2 regions of the Agrobacterium sp. DKPNP3 genome follow, and region 1 is predicted to be linked to the other one. Evidence: predicted binding sites of a transcription regulator. Region 1 holds the regulator's gene; the other holds the start of a gene.
What was found. Region 1 encodes LexA, which represses DNA repair genes until DNA is damaged. Its sites were predicted from a motif close to TGTTCNNNNTGTGTTCNG; they were not measured.

Region 1 (8,051 bases):
ACCGGAATCCTCGACCTTTCGGGCGGTGACGTCACCTATCAGGGACAGACGCTTTCGGGCCTCAATCCGCGGCTCATCGCCAAACGCGGCATCGCGAGAACCTTTCAGCACGCCAAGGTCCTTCCGACCATGTCAGTCCTCGAAAACGTCGCTCTCGGCGCGCATCTGCGCGGCAATGCCGGCGTCTTCCGAAGCTTCTTGCGATTGGAGCGACAACAGGAGCAAGCTCTGCTTGCGGAAGCCGCGCATCAGCTCGATCGCGTCGGTCTCGGTGCCCATCGCGACCGCCCCGCCGGCGACCTCGCTCTCGGGCAGATCCGAATTCTGGAAATCGCCCGCGCGCTCTGCCTCAACCCAACCCTGCTGCTACTCGACGAACCGGCGGCCGGTCTGCGCCACGGGGAAAAGCAGGAGCTCGCGACGCTGCTGAAAAAACTGCGCGCCGAGGGCGTTAGCGTCCTGCTTGTCGAACATGACATGGGTTTCGTCATGGGGCTGGTCGACCACATCGTCGTGCTCGATTTCGGTACCCTGATCGCCGAAGGCAAGCCGGCTGAAATCCGGCAACATCCGGCCGTGATCGCGGCTTATCTTGGGGGGGCAGCGTGAGCGGACATCTACTCGACATCAAAGACATCCACGTTGCCTATGGCCGGGCGGAAGTGGTGCACGGCATCTCGCTATCCATGACATCGGGCAGCATCGTCACGGTCATCGGGGCGAACGGAGCGGGGAAAACCACGCTGCTCAACGCCATCATGGGTGTCGTGCCTTCGCGCGGGACCATTCTTTACGACGGCGCGCCGGTGCCCGAGACGATCGAGGGCCGCGTTGCCGCCGGCCTCTGCCTGGTGCCGGAAAGGCGAGAATTATTCGGCTCGATGACGGTTGAGGACAATGTCGAACTTGGCGGTTTCCTGCGTTCCCGTCAGGAGCGCGACGAGACACGCGATGCTGTTTACACACTCTTCCCGCGCCTTCGCGAACGCCGCAAGCAGCTCGCCGGAACACTGTCCGGCGGCGAAAGGCAGATGCTGGCGCTCGCGCGGGCGTTGATGAGCCGGCCGAGACTGCTGCTTCTCGATGAGCCGAGCCTTGGACTTGCACCGCTGATTGTCGCCGAAATCCTGCGTATCGTCGCCGACCTGCGTCAAACCGGTGTCTCCATCCTGTTGGTCGAGCAGAATGCCCGCGCCGCGCTCGAAATTGCCGACGAAGCTTATCTCGTCGAACTTGGTGAAGTGCGCCGCTCAGGCCCAGCTTCCGAACTCGCCGTCGATCCCGCTCTGATGGCGAGTTATCTCGGGCCGGGCGAACACGCCATCCAGTGACATCCGCGACCGCTTCGTGCTGACGCTCGGCCCCGTGGAAACGGGGCGTGGCTCCGCGTGGGCGCCGCTATGACAGCAGTCCAACCGCAACTCCATCTTCCAGGAGGCTTTAGATGAATTACGTCCTGACGCTGCGCTGCCCCAACAGAAGCGGAATTGTCGCTGCGGTCTCGGGCCGCATCGCACAGCATGGCGGCGATATTTATGAAGCTCAACAATTCGACGACCATGAAACGGGCATGTTTTTCATGCGTGTCGCCTTCTCCATGGCCGGCGACGAGGCAGGCTTTCGCAATGGACTTGCCGCGGAGATCGATCGCTTCGCTCTCGACGCCACGCTGCGTCGAGCAGGTGCGCCGCGCAAGCTGCTGCTGCTCGTTTCCCGCTTCGACCACTGCCTCGGCGATCTTCTCTATCGCCACCGCATCGGCGAATTGAATGCCGAGATCGTCGGCATCGTCGGCAACCACCCCCGCGAGGCCCTGAACCTCACGCTGATGGGCGGGATAAAGTATCATCACCTGCCGGTGACAAAAGACAACAAGGCCGAACAGGAAACAAGCATCAAGGACATCATCGAAGAAACGGGCACCGACCTCGTCGTTCTTGCCCGCTACATGCAGATCCTGTCGGACAACTTCTCCGAATACTTATCCGGGCGCTGCATCAACATTCATCACTCCTTCCTGCCTGGTTTCAAAGGCGCAAAGCCCTATCACCAAGCCCATGAGAGGGGCGTCAAAATGATCGGTGCAACGGCCCATTACGTCACCCGCGATCTCGATGAAGGGCCGATCATCTGCCAGGACGTCGAGCCGGTCAGCCACGCCGATACGCCGGATGAGCTGGTCCGTAAGGGACGCGACATCGAGCGACGCGTGCTGGCCCGGGCGGTCTCATGGCACCTTGAGGACCGGGTGCTTCTCAACAAGAACAAGACGGTCGTTTTCGCGCGATAGCACAGCTCGATCTACACCCTGACCTGAAACGCGGAACAAATGGGACGCGTCGGGGCCTCGCCTGGGAACGACTTCTGGAGCTTTGGTTACCTCCAATTTGCGAAATGTAAATCCGAGCGAAGCTTAACCAGATTTTAGGGGATTGCGGAACACATATGGAACATATAGTGTTCGTTCTGTATTTGTTTCGCGACTCCAGCGACGATTCTCAAGGGTGTTTTCCTCATGCTCACGCGCAAACAGCAGGAATTGCTTCTCTTCATTCATGAGCGAATGAAAGAGTCCGGCGTGCCGCCCTCCTTCGATGAAATGAAGGATGCACTCGATCTCGCTTCCAAATCCGGCATCCACCGGCTGATCACGGCGCTCGAAGAGCGCGGGTTTATTCGCCGGCTACCCAACAGGGCGCGAGCGCTCGAAGTCATCAAGCTTCCGGAGGCTTATACGCCGGGCGCAAGGCCGCAGCGCGGCTTCTCACCGAGCGTTATCGAAGGCAGTCTCGGCAAACCGAAAACGCCGGAGCCGCCCCCTGCTCCCAAGGCACCCGCAAATGACATTGCAGGTGCGGCGACCGTACCTGTCATGGGCCGGATCGCTGCCGGTGTGCCGATCTCGGCCATTCAGAACAATACACATGACGTGGCCGTTCCAGTGGACATGCTAGGCTCAGGTGAACATTACGCGCTTGAGGTCAAGGGCGATTCGATGATCGAGGCCGGCATCTTCGATGGCGATACGGTCATCATCCGCAATGGCAATACGGCCAATCCGGGCGATATCGTTGTGGCGCTGGTGGACGATGAAGAGGCGACGCTGAAGCGGTTCCGCCGCAAGGGCGCGTCCATCGCGCTGGAGGCTGCAAACCCGGCCTACGAGACCCGCATTTTTGGGCCTGATCGGGTGAAAATTCAGGGCAAGCTGGTGGGGCTTATCCGGCGCTATCATTGATGCCGCCGCCGGTCCGGATAAAAGCGGATCGATTGGCAAGACATATCTAGCCTTCAAGATGAATGGCGCGTCATTCCGGTGGATTGATGCGCTTTTTTTTCTTTTGAAGCGATGAAGGTGCTTTTGAAAGGGTCAAGGCACGAATTCGGCATGATGTCGTTCACCCATCAACGGGCTTTATGAGTGCGATGGATTCTTTGCGATATTCGCCGCAACGTCGCTGGTATAAAACTGCGACACAGTCAGGAGACACGCCATGTACGATCTTTATATCGCAAACAAGAACTACTCCTCCTGGTCGCTGCGGCCATGGGTGTTGATGCGCACGCTCGGTATTGCCTTTGAAGAGAAACTCGTTCCCTTTGGCGAAGGCGTCTCATTTTCCACCTTTTCTCCCACCGGCAAGGTCCCCTGCCTCGTCGATGAGGGTGTGACGGTCTGGGAATCGCTGTCGATCGCGGAATATCTCGCCGAGCGTCATCAAGGGGTCTGGGCAAGCGACAAGCAGGCCAGAGCCTGGTCGCGTTCGGCGGCAAGCGAAATGCATGCGGGATTTTCGTCGCTGCGCAATCTCTACCCCATGTCGGTCGGCATTCGTGTCACGCCAAACGGCGGTGATGCCGGGCTGGCAGCTGATATCAAGCGTATCGATGTTTTATGGAGCGAAGGCCTTTCGACCTTCGGTGGTCCTTATCTCGCCGGCCAGAAGTTCACGGCAGTGGATGCCTTCTTCTGCCCCGTGGCATTCCGTTTCCAGACTTACGGTGCGGATCTATCCCCCGCAGCAAAGGCCTATTGCGATCGCCTGCTCGCCCTGCCCGCCATGCGCGAATGGTATGAGGCAGGCCTGAAAGAAATGTGGCGGGACCCGGCGCATGAAGCCGAAATCGCCAGCATCGGTCAGTTGACTGCGGATCTGCGCGCGAAGGCTTGAGACGCTTTGCCGGCGGCAATCATTGCGACGCCGCCAGCAGACGCGTGATCGTTTCCGGTAGCTCATGCTCGTAGCGACCAGATTTCCAATCGTAATATCGATGTTCGCTCCACGGCCGGTTCATGCCTGCGGTCGAAGCGCGCAGTTTCTCGACGACGCCCGGCTGATTGGCTGACGCGAAGTTGATCTCCACTGAACCAATGCGGCGCAAGATGCCGCGATTGAGAAGCAGCGCGCCTGAGCGGCAGTGTGAAAACGAGGTTCTTTGGGAAACAATGACGACGTCGGCGATGTCACATGCCTTTCCAGCCAGACGCCCTTCCTCCAGCACGATGATCCATTCGCCGCTCTGTGCCTGCGCCACGCACCAGCGACCCGGCTTGCAGGTGAAAACGCCCGGCGTTCCCGCTTTCAGCGCAACCGCCATCTCGCGTGCGGCGGCTCTCAACTCCTCCTGCGACAGCTTTGCTTTATTGGTAAACGTCTCTGGCCGGTCCCGCTGCAGAATAACCGGCGCCTGCGGTGTCTTAGCAAGCAGCAGCGCCCTCTGCCACTGGTCATAAATAAAGCCATGGGGTCGGGTTCTCGTGGTGTAAACCTTCTCATCGGCAAGAAGCGCCACCAGCGAGCCATCTTCATGAACGAGGAGATCCGGCAGATCGCGTTGAAATGTCGTTGCCGAGAGCCCGAAGGCAAGCAGCAGAGGCGGGATGCCCAAGAGCGCCAGGCGGGTGCGCAACAGGGTGAGCAGCAGAAAGCCGGCCGAGGCGATACCGATGAACCAGCCATGCGGGCGTCCGGTCGCTGCGCTTCCGCCCCAGGACGCAACTTCGTCCGCGACCTCGATGACCATCGCCATGCCATAGCCCATCACCTTCAGAAATGGCGCGTCGAGCCCGAACGGCATCAGCAGCATGGCGATCAGACCGAAGGGCATCACAATCAGCGACATCAGCGGCGTCGCGGCAAGATTGGCGAAAAGTCCATAGGTGGTGACACGTTGGAAATGTTCGGCGGAATAGATTGCCGTCGAAAGCCCGCCAATCAGGGACGTCGTGATGACGCCCCCCATCACAGCGCCTGCCATCTGCGCGACCGTGATCCAGCTGGGCTTTCTTCCCATATAAAGACGCTCGCGAACACTACGCCGGCGGCTCCAGGCGGCGTAGGCGGAAACAAGCGCGATTGTCGCGGCAAAAGACATCTGAAAGCTTGGCCCCATCACTTCGGAGGGCGAGAGCGCGAGAACAATGAGAGCGGAAAGCGCGACATTTCTGAGGCTGAGCGACGGCTGGTCAAACAGCACCGCGACCAACATGATCGACATCATCAGCCAGGCCCGTTCAGCGGAAACCGCGAAGCCGGAGATCAGATAGTAGCATAGCGTCATCACGAGCGCTGCGAAGGCGGATATCTTCTTGACTGGCCGTCGCTGGGCAAAGGCCGGAAACAGGCTGAATCCCATCCTCATGCCGACAAAGAAGATGCCTGACGCCAGGGCCATGTTGAGCCCGGATATGGCGACGATATGGGCAAGCCCCGACACCCGCAACGCCTCCATTGTCTCCGGCGATATGGCCTGTCGCTCATCGGTGACGATGGAGGCGGCGAAGGCACCCGCGTCGCCTCCGATCGTCGTGCGAATGCGCTCGGCGATGGCGGCGCGCAGGCGATAGAGCCACATGTCGGCCATCTCCAGCCAACCCTCGGCCCCAAGGTTCGCCATCGCCAACGGCTGGGGCGGCTGGTAAAAGAAGCCTGTCGCTCCAATACCGCGGAAATAGGATGAAAAGGCGAAATCGTTCAATCCCGGCAGAGCCGGTCCGGACGGCGGAGAAAGCCGCGCCTTGCCGCGAATGATCGCGCCTATCGGCATGGGTTCGCCGCTACCACGCGCGAGAAGCGACACCCTCCCCGGCGAACGCGTAAGTGATGGTGCTTCAGTGGAGTGGAGCTCGACGAGATATCGCCAGTCACCCCGCGCATCCACCTCACGCCGGACGACCTTCCCGGCAACCGTCGTGGTCACCGGCGTGTCCAGAAGGACAGTCGCGGCGCGGCGGGTTTCCAGTTCCGCAAAAAGCATGCCGAGCAACATCAGCGCGACAACGCTGCAAACCCTTGACCCGGCATCAAGGCGATATCTGGTTAGCAGCGCCAAGGGGGCCGCGACCAAAATCGCGACGATCAAAAGCGGCAAGGAAGGCGTGGCCCCAAAAGAAAACCACAAGATTGCGCCGCAGCCGATGAAGACCGGTACAAAGAGGAAATCGTGACCGAATGCGCGTTCTTCAGTCAGCCATGCGGCAAGTTTTTGAGAAACGGAAATGTTCTGCGCCGCCACATCAACCAAGGCCGGCACAACAGCGGTCGGCGCGGCGCCTGAGCGCCGCAGCGGCGCCAGGATATCCACCGTGCCGGGGGTATCTCCCTGCAGCGTTTTGACATATCCGAAATGCTCTTTTTCACCTTGACCAAGCATTTTGGCCGCGCCCCCGCCGCACTGAAGACAGGTTTGCAGATGGACTGCCGGTATTGCAATGCTTTCCTTTAACTCTGCGTTGACCGAGATTGAATTGCTGCCAATCACAAGGCCAAAAGCAAGGCGTTCACCTTTGCCGCAATGCACAATTTGACCTTTGGATAGCTTGGCATCTGCGACAGGATCATATAGCTAATCGGTAGACGCTTAACCGCGGGGCGCATCCAAACGCCCCCACCCGCATGTTTTCGGAGGATCAGTATGACGGAAAAAAGCGCTACAGTGACACTTGGCGACAAACAGGTCGAACTCCCTGTCAGGGAAGGCACGATCGGGCCGAGCGTCGTCGATATCGCCACGCTGTATAAGAACACCGGCTCCTTCACTTACGACCCGGGTTTCACGTCGACAGCCTCCTGCGAATCCAAGATCACCTATATCGATGGTGACGAGGGCGTGCTGCTGCATCGCGGCTTCCCGATCGAGCAGCTGGCCGAACAGGGCGACTTCCTGGAAACCTGCTATCTGCTGCTGTACGGCGAACTGCCGACGGCTGCGCAGAAGAAGGACTTCGACACCCGCGTCACGCGCCACACCATGGTGCACGAGCAGATGAGCCGCTTCTTCACCGGCTACCGTCGCGATGCGCATCCGATGGCCGTCATGTGCGGCACGGTCGGCGCTCTCTCGGCTTTCTACCACGACTCGACCGACATCACCGATCCGCACCAGCGCATGGTCGCTTCCCTGCGCATGATCGCAAAGATGCCGACGATCGCCGCCATGGCCTACAAGTATCATATCGGCCAGCCCTTCGTTTACCCGAAGAACGATCTCGATTACGCCTCCAACTTCCTGCACATGTGCTTTGCCGTACCGTGCGAGGACTACAAGGTCGATCCGGTTCTGGCACGCGCCATGGACCGCATTTTCATCCTGCATGCCGATCACGAGCAGAACGCCTCCACCTCCACGGTGCGTCTTGCCGGTTCTTCGGGCGCCAACCCGTTCGCCTGTATCGCGGCTGGCATCGCCTGCCTCTGGGGCCCGGCTCACGGCGGCGCCAATGAAGCGGCGCTCAACATGCTCAACGAAATCGGCACGGTTGACCGTATTCCGGAATATATCGCCCGCGCCAAGGACAAGAACGACCCGTTCCGCCTGATGGGCTTTGGCCACCGCGTCTACAAGAACTACGACCCGCGCGCCAAGATCATGCAGAAGACGATGTATGAGGTGCTGGAAGCTACCGGCAACTCCGACGATCCGATCATGCAGGTCGCGCTGGAACTGGAAAAGATTGCCCTTTCCGACCCTTACTTCGTCGAGAAGAAGCTTTACCCGAATGTCGACTTCTATTCCGGCATCACGCTGAAGGCGCTCGGCTTCCCCACGAC
Region 2 (8,051 bases), on a different contig from region 1:
AAGAGTGACCGGCGCCGAAATCATCATATTCGCTTTCGGCCCGCCGGGTGAACCCGGAAAGCCCGTTTTCCTGGCGCAGCGTGCGGATGCGATCACGCCGGCCGGTCAGGATCTTGTGCGGATAACATTGATGGCCGACATCGAAGATCAGCCGGTCTTCCGGCGTATTGAATACTTTGTGGATGGCAATCGTCAGTTCCACGACACCAAGGCCGGCACCCAGATGGCCGCCGGTCTTCGACACGGCGTCAATCATCTCGTCGCGCAGTTCCCTGGCCAGTTCCGGCAGGTCGCGATCATCGATCTCCTTGAGATCGGAGGGAAAATTCACCCGGTCAAGCAATGGTGTCTGTGGCATTCCGGTCAATCGTTCGGCCTTTTCTGGTGGTCTCCGGGCGGCGCGTGAGAACGTCTTTCATCGCGAAAGCCGTCGGGTGAGCCATGCATGTCGTATACTTCTATAGAATTTCAACCTTCCGGCAAAGGGACAAACTCTTCTTCGTCACCGGGAACGATGTCGAAGCGACTTGTTCTCCACTCCTGTTTGGCCTGCTCTATGCGTTCTTTTGATGACGAAACGAAGTTCCACCAGATGTAACGGCGCTCATTCAGTGCTGCCCCGCCAAAGATCATGATGTGACAGCCATTGCTGCCGGCCTGGAGCGTGATGTCGTCGCCGGGCCGGAAAACGAGCAGCTGGTCGGCGGCGAAGATATCGCCGGCCACATCCAGCGAACCGGACAGAATATAGATCGCCCGCTCTTCATGATCGGCGGAGAAGGGGAACTTTACGCCCGGCTCCAGGGTCAGGTCGACATACAGCGTGTCGGTAAAGGCCGAAACGGGGGAGGTGAGGCCTTCGAATTCGCCGATCACCACCCGGCCGGATGCGCCCTTGATATCGATCAGCGGCATCTCTTCTTTCGCGGTATGCGCAAAAGCCGGGTCGATTTCCTCCATATGATCGGGCAGGGCAAGCCAGGTCTGCAGGCCGGACATGGACAGCGGATGGCCGCGCAGGTTTTCCGGCGTGCGTTCCGAATGCACGATGCCGCGCCCGGCCGTCATCAGGTTGATGTCGCCGGGGCGGATGACAAGCTCGGTGCCGAGACTGTCGCGATGCTTGATTTCGCCGTCGAACAGATAGGTCACCGTGGAAAGCCCGATATGCGGATGCGGCTTGACGTCGAGCGCCTCACCCGCCTTCAGGATCGCCGGCCCCATGCGGTCAAAAAAGATGAACGGGCCGACAAGCCGCCGCTGCCGGGTCGGCAGCGCCCGGCGCACGGCAAAACCGCCAATGTCGCTGGTGCGCGGAATGATGAGGTTCTCGATGGCGTCGCAGGCAAAGGCATCGCCCGCGACGGGGTCGTTGCCGGGAAAGAAGGACATGGTCAGCTCCTCGTATTGTTACGCGGAAGCTTAACACGAATGGAACGGGACGGGAGCGCTGTAATGATGAACGCAGCGTCACACCGTTCAACAGGACGTGTTTATTCCCCGTCGAGCGGCTCCACACCCTGCGGCTTGCCTGCGCGGTCGAGACGGATCTTCTCGATGCGCTTTTCGGCAGCGTTCAGCAGCGTTTCGCAATGCTTCTTCAGGGCTTCGCCGCGCTCATAGATGGCGATGGATTCGTCCAGCGCCACGTCTCCGCGTTCCAGGCGTGCGACAATGCTTTCCAGCTCGGCGACGGCTTTTTCGAACGAATAACCGCTGACATCGGCTGTGTTGGCATTTTCCGTCATGTTCAACCCTTCATCATTCTCAAGATATGCATGGCTGCCGATTCCGCCAGCCCTTCCAGATCATAACCGCCTTCCAGCAGGCTGACGACCCGGTTCGATGTGTATTTATCCGCCATCTCCAGAAGCCGGCCCGTCGCCCAGTCGAAATCCTCTCCCACCAGATTGATCTGCGCGAGCGGATCGCGGTGATGCGCGTCGAAACCGGCAGAGATGAGAATGAGATCAGGCGAAAAATCCGCAATCGCCGGCAGCACGCGCGATTTGAAGGCCTCGCGAAAATGCTCGCTACCGGTATTGGGCGAAAGCGGCGCGTTGACGATGTTGTTCTTCACGCCGGTTTCGTTCTTGTCACCGCTCCACGGGTAAAGCGGCATCTGGTGGGTGGAGCAGAACAGCACGGATGTGTCGTTCCAGAAGATATCCTGCGTACCGTTGCCGTGATGCACGTCCCAGTCGATGATGGCGATACGCTCCGCGCCGTGCGCCTTCTGCGCATGGCGGGCGGCAATCGCCACATTGTTGAACAGACAGAAACCCATGGCCTTGGCGGTCTCGGCATGGTGGCCGGGCGGGCGGGATGCGACGAAGACGTTGTCGGCGGCACCGGTAAACACGTCATCCACGGCCGCCATGGCGGCGCCGATGCCGGTCAGCGCAGCCTGAAGGCTTTTGGGGGAGAGATAGGTGTCGGACTCGATCCGGTTGATCTCACCGTCCTCTTCGGGAACCTGCCGCATCACGGCAAGAAGATGCTCTTCCGGATGGGCCAGCAGGGCCGCGTCTTCATTGGCCTGCGGCGCTTCCTTCCGGTCCAGCCGCTCGAAATTCGGATGTTCAAGCGCGATGCTCAGCGACCGCAGGCGGTCTGGCCGCTCGGGATGGCCGGAAGGCGTGATATGCTCAAGGAAGATCGGATGTTCGTAAAGTCGGGTCGCCATTCTTTCCTCCCTGAGACTTCAATCAGGCGCGCTGCGGCAGAAGCGGATAACCGGCCATCACCGCACGGCCGGCAAGGGCGGCAAGAACGGCTTTCAGCGCATCGCCGGGAATGAAGGCGAGCGAACCCATGAAAGCCTTTTCAAAGCCGAGCCCCACGACGACAGCCAGATAGGAAATGCCGAAAGCATAAAGCACCACCACGCCGCCGATCAGGCTGGCGATGAAGAAACCGACGCCCTGTGCCAAAGCCGACTGGCCACGATGGACGAATTTTTCCGAGAGGAAACCGGTGACAAAAACAGCTGCAATCCAGCCGATCAGGAAGCCCGTTGTCGGTGTCGTGAAGATCGAAAGGCCGCCGCGTCCGCCCGAGAGCACCGGCAGGCCGATGGCAGCGATCAGGATCGTCAGCAGAACCGCAAGCGTGCCGCGCTTCGCGCCCAGCACCACACCGGCCAGCATCACGCCGAGCGACTGCGCGGTGATTGGCACCGGAATGAAGCCAAGCGTGATTGGCGGCAAAAGACCAAGCGCAATGATGATGGCGGAAAAAAGAGAAATCAAAACAAGATCGCGGGTCGTCATGACACTAAAACTCCTGAAGATTATATGCCTGTCAGCTTTGGCCTCTGAAACCGCGGGCGTCAATGGCGTCGGCAATGGCATCGGCATCCTTCAACGTCATAATGACGAGCGGCACGACGATCGTCGCCATCCGCACGGGCAGGCCACGGGCGCGATGTGCATCACGCACCGCATGGTAACGGTTGACGATTTCAGGCACGAAGCGCACCACCAGCCCGACGGCAAGCCCGATATCGGCGGCCTTGAGCAGCCCCAACCTTTCCAGAGGCCCAGCAGCGAGCGTGATTTCGTCCATGAACTGCGAGATGCTGACGGTGATGGTGACGGCGGTCGCAAGCAGCGCGAGTGCCGTGAGGCGCAAAAGATTGACACTCGCATCATTGACGGGAAGCAGGAGATAGCTGAAGGCGGCAACGAGGGAGATCGTCAGCATCACCGGCCGCAGCCGCAGGGCGATGTCGCGCAGGGGCAGGCGCGTCGCGCTGAGAACGCCGGCAGCCAGAACGGTCGCGGCAACAAGCGCCGCCAGATCGCGGGTGAGAAAGAGCGCGATGCTGAAGCCCATGAGCGTCAGGAGTTTGAGGCGCGGTGAGACGCGGTAGAGCCAACCGGTTCCGTCGACATGCAGCGATCTCATTGCAATGCCACCTCCAGATAGTGCGCGACCGCTTCTTCGGGCGGGGCGTCAGCGATCAAGGCCCCCTCGTGAAACACCAGCACGCGATCGAAGCCGGTAAGGAGCGGCAGATCGTGGGTGATGACAACAAGCTCCTGCGGCAGCGCCGCCATGGTTTTCTCCACGATGGTCCGGTTCTTGAGATCGAGCTGGTTGGTCGGCTCGTCGAGAATGAGGATTTGCGGTTGGGTGATGAGAAGCGCTGCGAGCGCCGAAAGCTGCAATTCGCCGCCGGAAAGCTCATGCGCGCGCCTTTCCTCCAGATGCGCAATGCCGAGCCGGGATAGAACGGCCTTCACTCTGCTTTCCGTCTCGGTCTTGCTCAGGCCGAGCCGTTTCAGGCCGAAGGCGACATCGTCACGGACGATGGGCAGGATGATCTGGTTCTGCGGGTTCTGGAAGATGAAACCGACCATCTGCAAGACAGCCCTGGCATCGGTCACGGTGTCCAGGCCGTTGACCGTCACTTTGCCCGCGTCCGGCTTGTTCAGCCCGTTGATCAGCCGCGCGAACGTCGTTTTGCCCGATCCGTTAAGGCCAATCACGCCGATTCGCCGCTCCAACAATGTCAATGACAGCGGCTGCAGCACCTGCCGGCCTTCGAAAACGACACTGGCGGCGTTAAAACGGATTTCCAAGTCTCTATCCTCGCGCTCGTTGCCGGTTCTATACCGCTTCATCAACAGAAGTAAAACAAGGAACAAAAAAAGAACATTGCAATCGCAAAAAAGCCGTTCTACCTTCGGTCGCATGATGGTCAAGGTTTCGAACGAGGCGGCAAGGCGGATTTTTCTGGCGCGGCAGGGGCTTTCCTCACCGCCCGGCAAGGCGCTTTCCAAAGAAGGGCTGCTGCAGCTCATCACCGATCTGGGTTTCGTACAGGTGGACAGCATCGGTACGGTGGAGCGCGCCCACCACCAGATCATCTTCTCCCGTAACCAGACCTACAGGCGAGGTCATCTGACGACGCTGCTGGAAAAGGACCGGGCGCTTTTCGAACACTGGACGCATGACGCCTCCATTGTGCCGACGGAATTTTACCCCTATTGGAAACACCGCTTCCGCCGCCGCGAACCGATCATTCAGGAGCGCTGGCGCAAATGGCACGGCGAGGGCTTCGATGCGGCTTTCGGCGAAACGCTGGAGCGAATCGCCGCCACCGGTCCGGTTTTGGCGCGTGAACTGAAGGAAGAGGGGCACCAGTCCGGCGGCTGGTGGAACTGGCATCCCTCCAAGACCGCGCTGGAATATCTCTGGCACACTGGCAAGCTTGCAATATCAGGCCGTGTGAACTTCCAGAAGGTCTATGACCTGGCCGAACGCGTCATTCCGGGCGAACATCACGAAACCGAAGTGGCGCACGACCAATTCATCGACTGGGCCTGCCGCGAGGCACTGAAACGGCTGGGGTTCGCCACCCACGGCGAAATCGCCGCGTTTTTCGATCTTGTGACGCCGCAGGAGGCGAGGGACTGGGTCAAAGGCCATCGTGACGAACTCTGCGAGGTTTCGCTTCTGTCCGTTGACGGCGAAACGGCCCGCCCGTCCTACGCTTTTGCCGATTTCACCGCTGACCTGACGGACGTGCCCGAACCGTCGTCCCGCGTCCGTGTCCTGAGCCCGTTCGATCCGCTGCTGCGCGACCGCAACCGCACCGAACGGCTCTTTGGCTTTTATTACCGGATCGAGGTCTTCGTGCCGGAGCCGAAACGGCAATATGGCTATTATGTTTTCCCGCTTCTGGAAGGCGACCGTCTCATCGGCCGCATCGACATGAAGGCGGAGCGAAAAGGCAGCACGCTGGATGTGCGTCGCCTGTGGCTCGAGCCCGGCGTGCGCGCTTCCGCCGGACGGCTGGAAAAGCTCGACGCGGAACTATCGCGGCTGGCGAAGTTTACTGGCGTGGAGCGCGTGAATTATCTGCAGGGGTGGCGGGAGGAGTAGGTCGGTCGCCCAGGATATTGTGAGAGGCGCGGGTCCGGACACCTTCCCCTCGCTCTTAAGGAGCAGCGGCGTTGCGGCATGTTTATTCTCCCCGTCGGGGAGAAGGTGGCCCGAAGGGTCGGGTGAGGGGGCAACCCCAGAGATGAAGCGAGAGCTTGCACCCTTATCCCGCTGCCGCGGACTTCTCGCCTTCGGGGAGAATGCCGCACCCGCTCGCCTCACGATTACGCGATGGGACTAGGCAAAGACCCAAAGCTCACCCGATATCCGTCGCCGAAATCTGGATGCCGAAACCTTCCAGCCCGACATAGTGGCGCTCACGCGTTGTCATCAGTTTGATGGAGCTGATACCGAGATCTTTCAGGATTTGCGCGCCAAGGCCGATTTCAAGCCACTCATTCTCGCGCGAACGGGCCTGGGCGTGCGCTTCATCGGGGTCGCGTGCCTTGCGCCGTCCGGCGACCTGGCCAACGCCAACGGAGCCTTCACGCAGGTAAACGATGACGCCGCGGCCTTCCTCGGCTATTTTTTGCATGTACTGCCGCACCGGCTGGCGATCGCCGAACACGTCGTCGGCGACGTTTTCCGGGTGAAGGCGAACGGGAATGTCGATGCCATCCCTGATGTCACCGAAAATAACAGCCATATGCTGCATCGGGTCCCAGGGCAGGGAATAGGTCTGCGCCTTGGCAGGCCCGAAGGGCGTTTCGATGGTGAAGGAGGATTCCATCTCCACCAGCGTTTCCTTGCGCTGGCGATAAGCAATGAGATCGGCGACCGACACGTGTTTCATGCCGTGTTTTTCGGCGAAATCCAGAACCTGGGGGCCACGCATCACCGTACCGTCGTCATTCACCAGTTCGCTGATGACGCCGATAGGCGGCAGGCCGGCGAGACGGCAGAGATCGACCGCCGCTTCGGTGTGACCGGAGCGCATCAGCACGCCGCCCTCGCGGGAAATCAGCGGGAAAATATGGCCCGGCCGGGTAAAATCAGATGCGCCGACATTGGGATTTGCAAGATTGCGAACGGTCAGCGTGCGGTCATCGGCGGAAATGCCTGTCGTCGTGCCATGCTTGAAATCGACGCTGACGGTGAAGGCTGTGGTATGCGCGCTGTCATTTTCCGCCACCATGGCGTTGAGGTTCAGCCGCTTGGCCTCTTCGCGGGGCATGGGGGCGCAGACGATGCCTGACGTGTGGCGCACGATCAGCGCCATTTTCTCGGGCGTGCAGTGAACCGCCGAAATGATCAGGTCGCCTTCGTTCTCGCGGTCGTCATCATCGGTCACGACGACGATTTCGCCCGCTTCGAAAGCGCGGATGGCGTCGACGACGCGTTTCTGATCATAGGCCATGGTGGTCCCCTTTATTTCAGTCGGCCGGTCTGGCCGCGGTCCCTCAGGTAATGGTCGGCAACGGTGCAGGCGATCATCGCTTCACCGATCGGAACGGCCCGGATGCCAACGCAGGGGTCGTGGCGACCCTTGGTGCGAACATCGACATTGTTGCCGTCGGTATCGATCGACAGGCGCTCCGTCAGGATAGAGGATGTGGGCTTGATGGCGAAGCGGGCGATAACAGGTTCACCGGTCGCAATCCCGCCCAGAATGCCGCCCGCATGGTTGGACAGAAAGATCGGCTTGCCGTCATTGCCCATGCGCATCTCGTCGGCGTTTTCCTCACCGGAAAGCTCGGCAGACGCAAAGCCCTCGCCGATTTCCACGCCCTTGACGGCGTTAATCGACATCAGGTTGGAGGCGATATCCTGGTCGAGCTTGGCATAGATTGGCGCGCCGATGCCGGCGGGAACGCCTTCCGCGACCACTTCGACCACGGCGCCGATGGAAGAGCCGGCCTTGCGGATGCTGTCGAGGTATTCTTCCCAGACCGGCACCATCTCGGGGTCCGGGCAGAAGAACGGGTTTTGGTCGACCTGATCCCAATCCCAGTTTTCGCGGTTGATTTTGTGCTTGCCGATCTGCACCAGCGCGCCGCGCACATTGAGACTGGGCACCACCTTGCGGGCAATCGCGCCCGCAGCGACACGCGCCGCCGTTTCACGCGCCGACGAGCGGCCGCCGCCACGATAATCGCGAATGCCATATTTCAGGTCATAGGTGAAATCCGCATGGCCGGGGCGGAAGCGCTTGGCGATCT

Region 2: the regulator LexA is predicted to act here: its motif matches at 4,645-4,662, upstream of ACUTJJ_RS16955 (energy-coupling factor ABC transporter ATP-binding protein).

Annotation. Positions count from the first base shown of each region.
Region 1 covers NZ_JBQYSN010000058.1:97-8,147, forward strand. The annotation lists partial or broken gene ACUTJJ_RS16020 (ABC transporter ATP-binding protein) at 1-609, shown strand, start outside; gene ACUTJJ_RS16025 (ABC transporter ATP-binding protein) at 666-1,331, shown strand; gene purU (formyltetrahydrofolate deformylase) at 1,445-2,290, shown strand; gene lexA (transcriptional repressor LexA) at 2,516-3,238, shown strand; gene ACUTJJ_RS16040 (glutathione S-transferase family protein) at 3,495-4,172, shown strand; gene ACUTJJ_RS16045 (ComEC/Rec2 family competence protein) at 4,192-6,654, opposite strand; gene gltA (citrate synthase) at 6,916-8,051, shown strand, end outside.
Region 2 covers NZ_JBQYSN010000063.1:21,931-29,981, reverse strand. The annotation lists partial or broken gene ACUTJJ_RS16985 (1-deoxy-D-xylulose-5-phosphate synthase N-terminal domain-containing protein) at 1-367, opposite strand, end outside; gene ACUTJJ_RS16980 (pirin family protein) at 469-1,392, opposite strand; gene ACUTJJ_RS16975 (exodeoxyribonuclease VII small subunit) at 1,494-1,748, opposite strand; gene ACUTJJ_RS16970 (histone deacetylase family protein) at 1,751-2,686, opposite strand; gene ACUTJJ_RS16965 (biotin transporter BioY) at 2,709-3,272, opposite strand; gene ACUTJJ_RS16960 (CbiQ family ECF transporter T component) at 3,304-3,909, opposite strand; gene ACUTJJ_RS16955 (energy-coupling factor ABC transporter ATP-binding protein) at 3,906-4,586, opposite strand; gene ACUTJJ_RS16950 (winged helix-turn-helix domain-containing protein) at 4,699-5,892, shown strand; gene ribB (3,4-dihydroxy-2-butanone-4-phosphate synthase) at 6,149-7,249, opposite strand; gene aroC (chorismate synthase) at 7,261-8,051, opposite strand, start outside.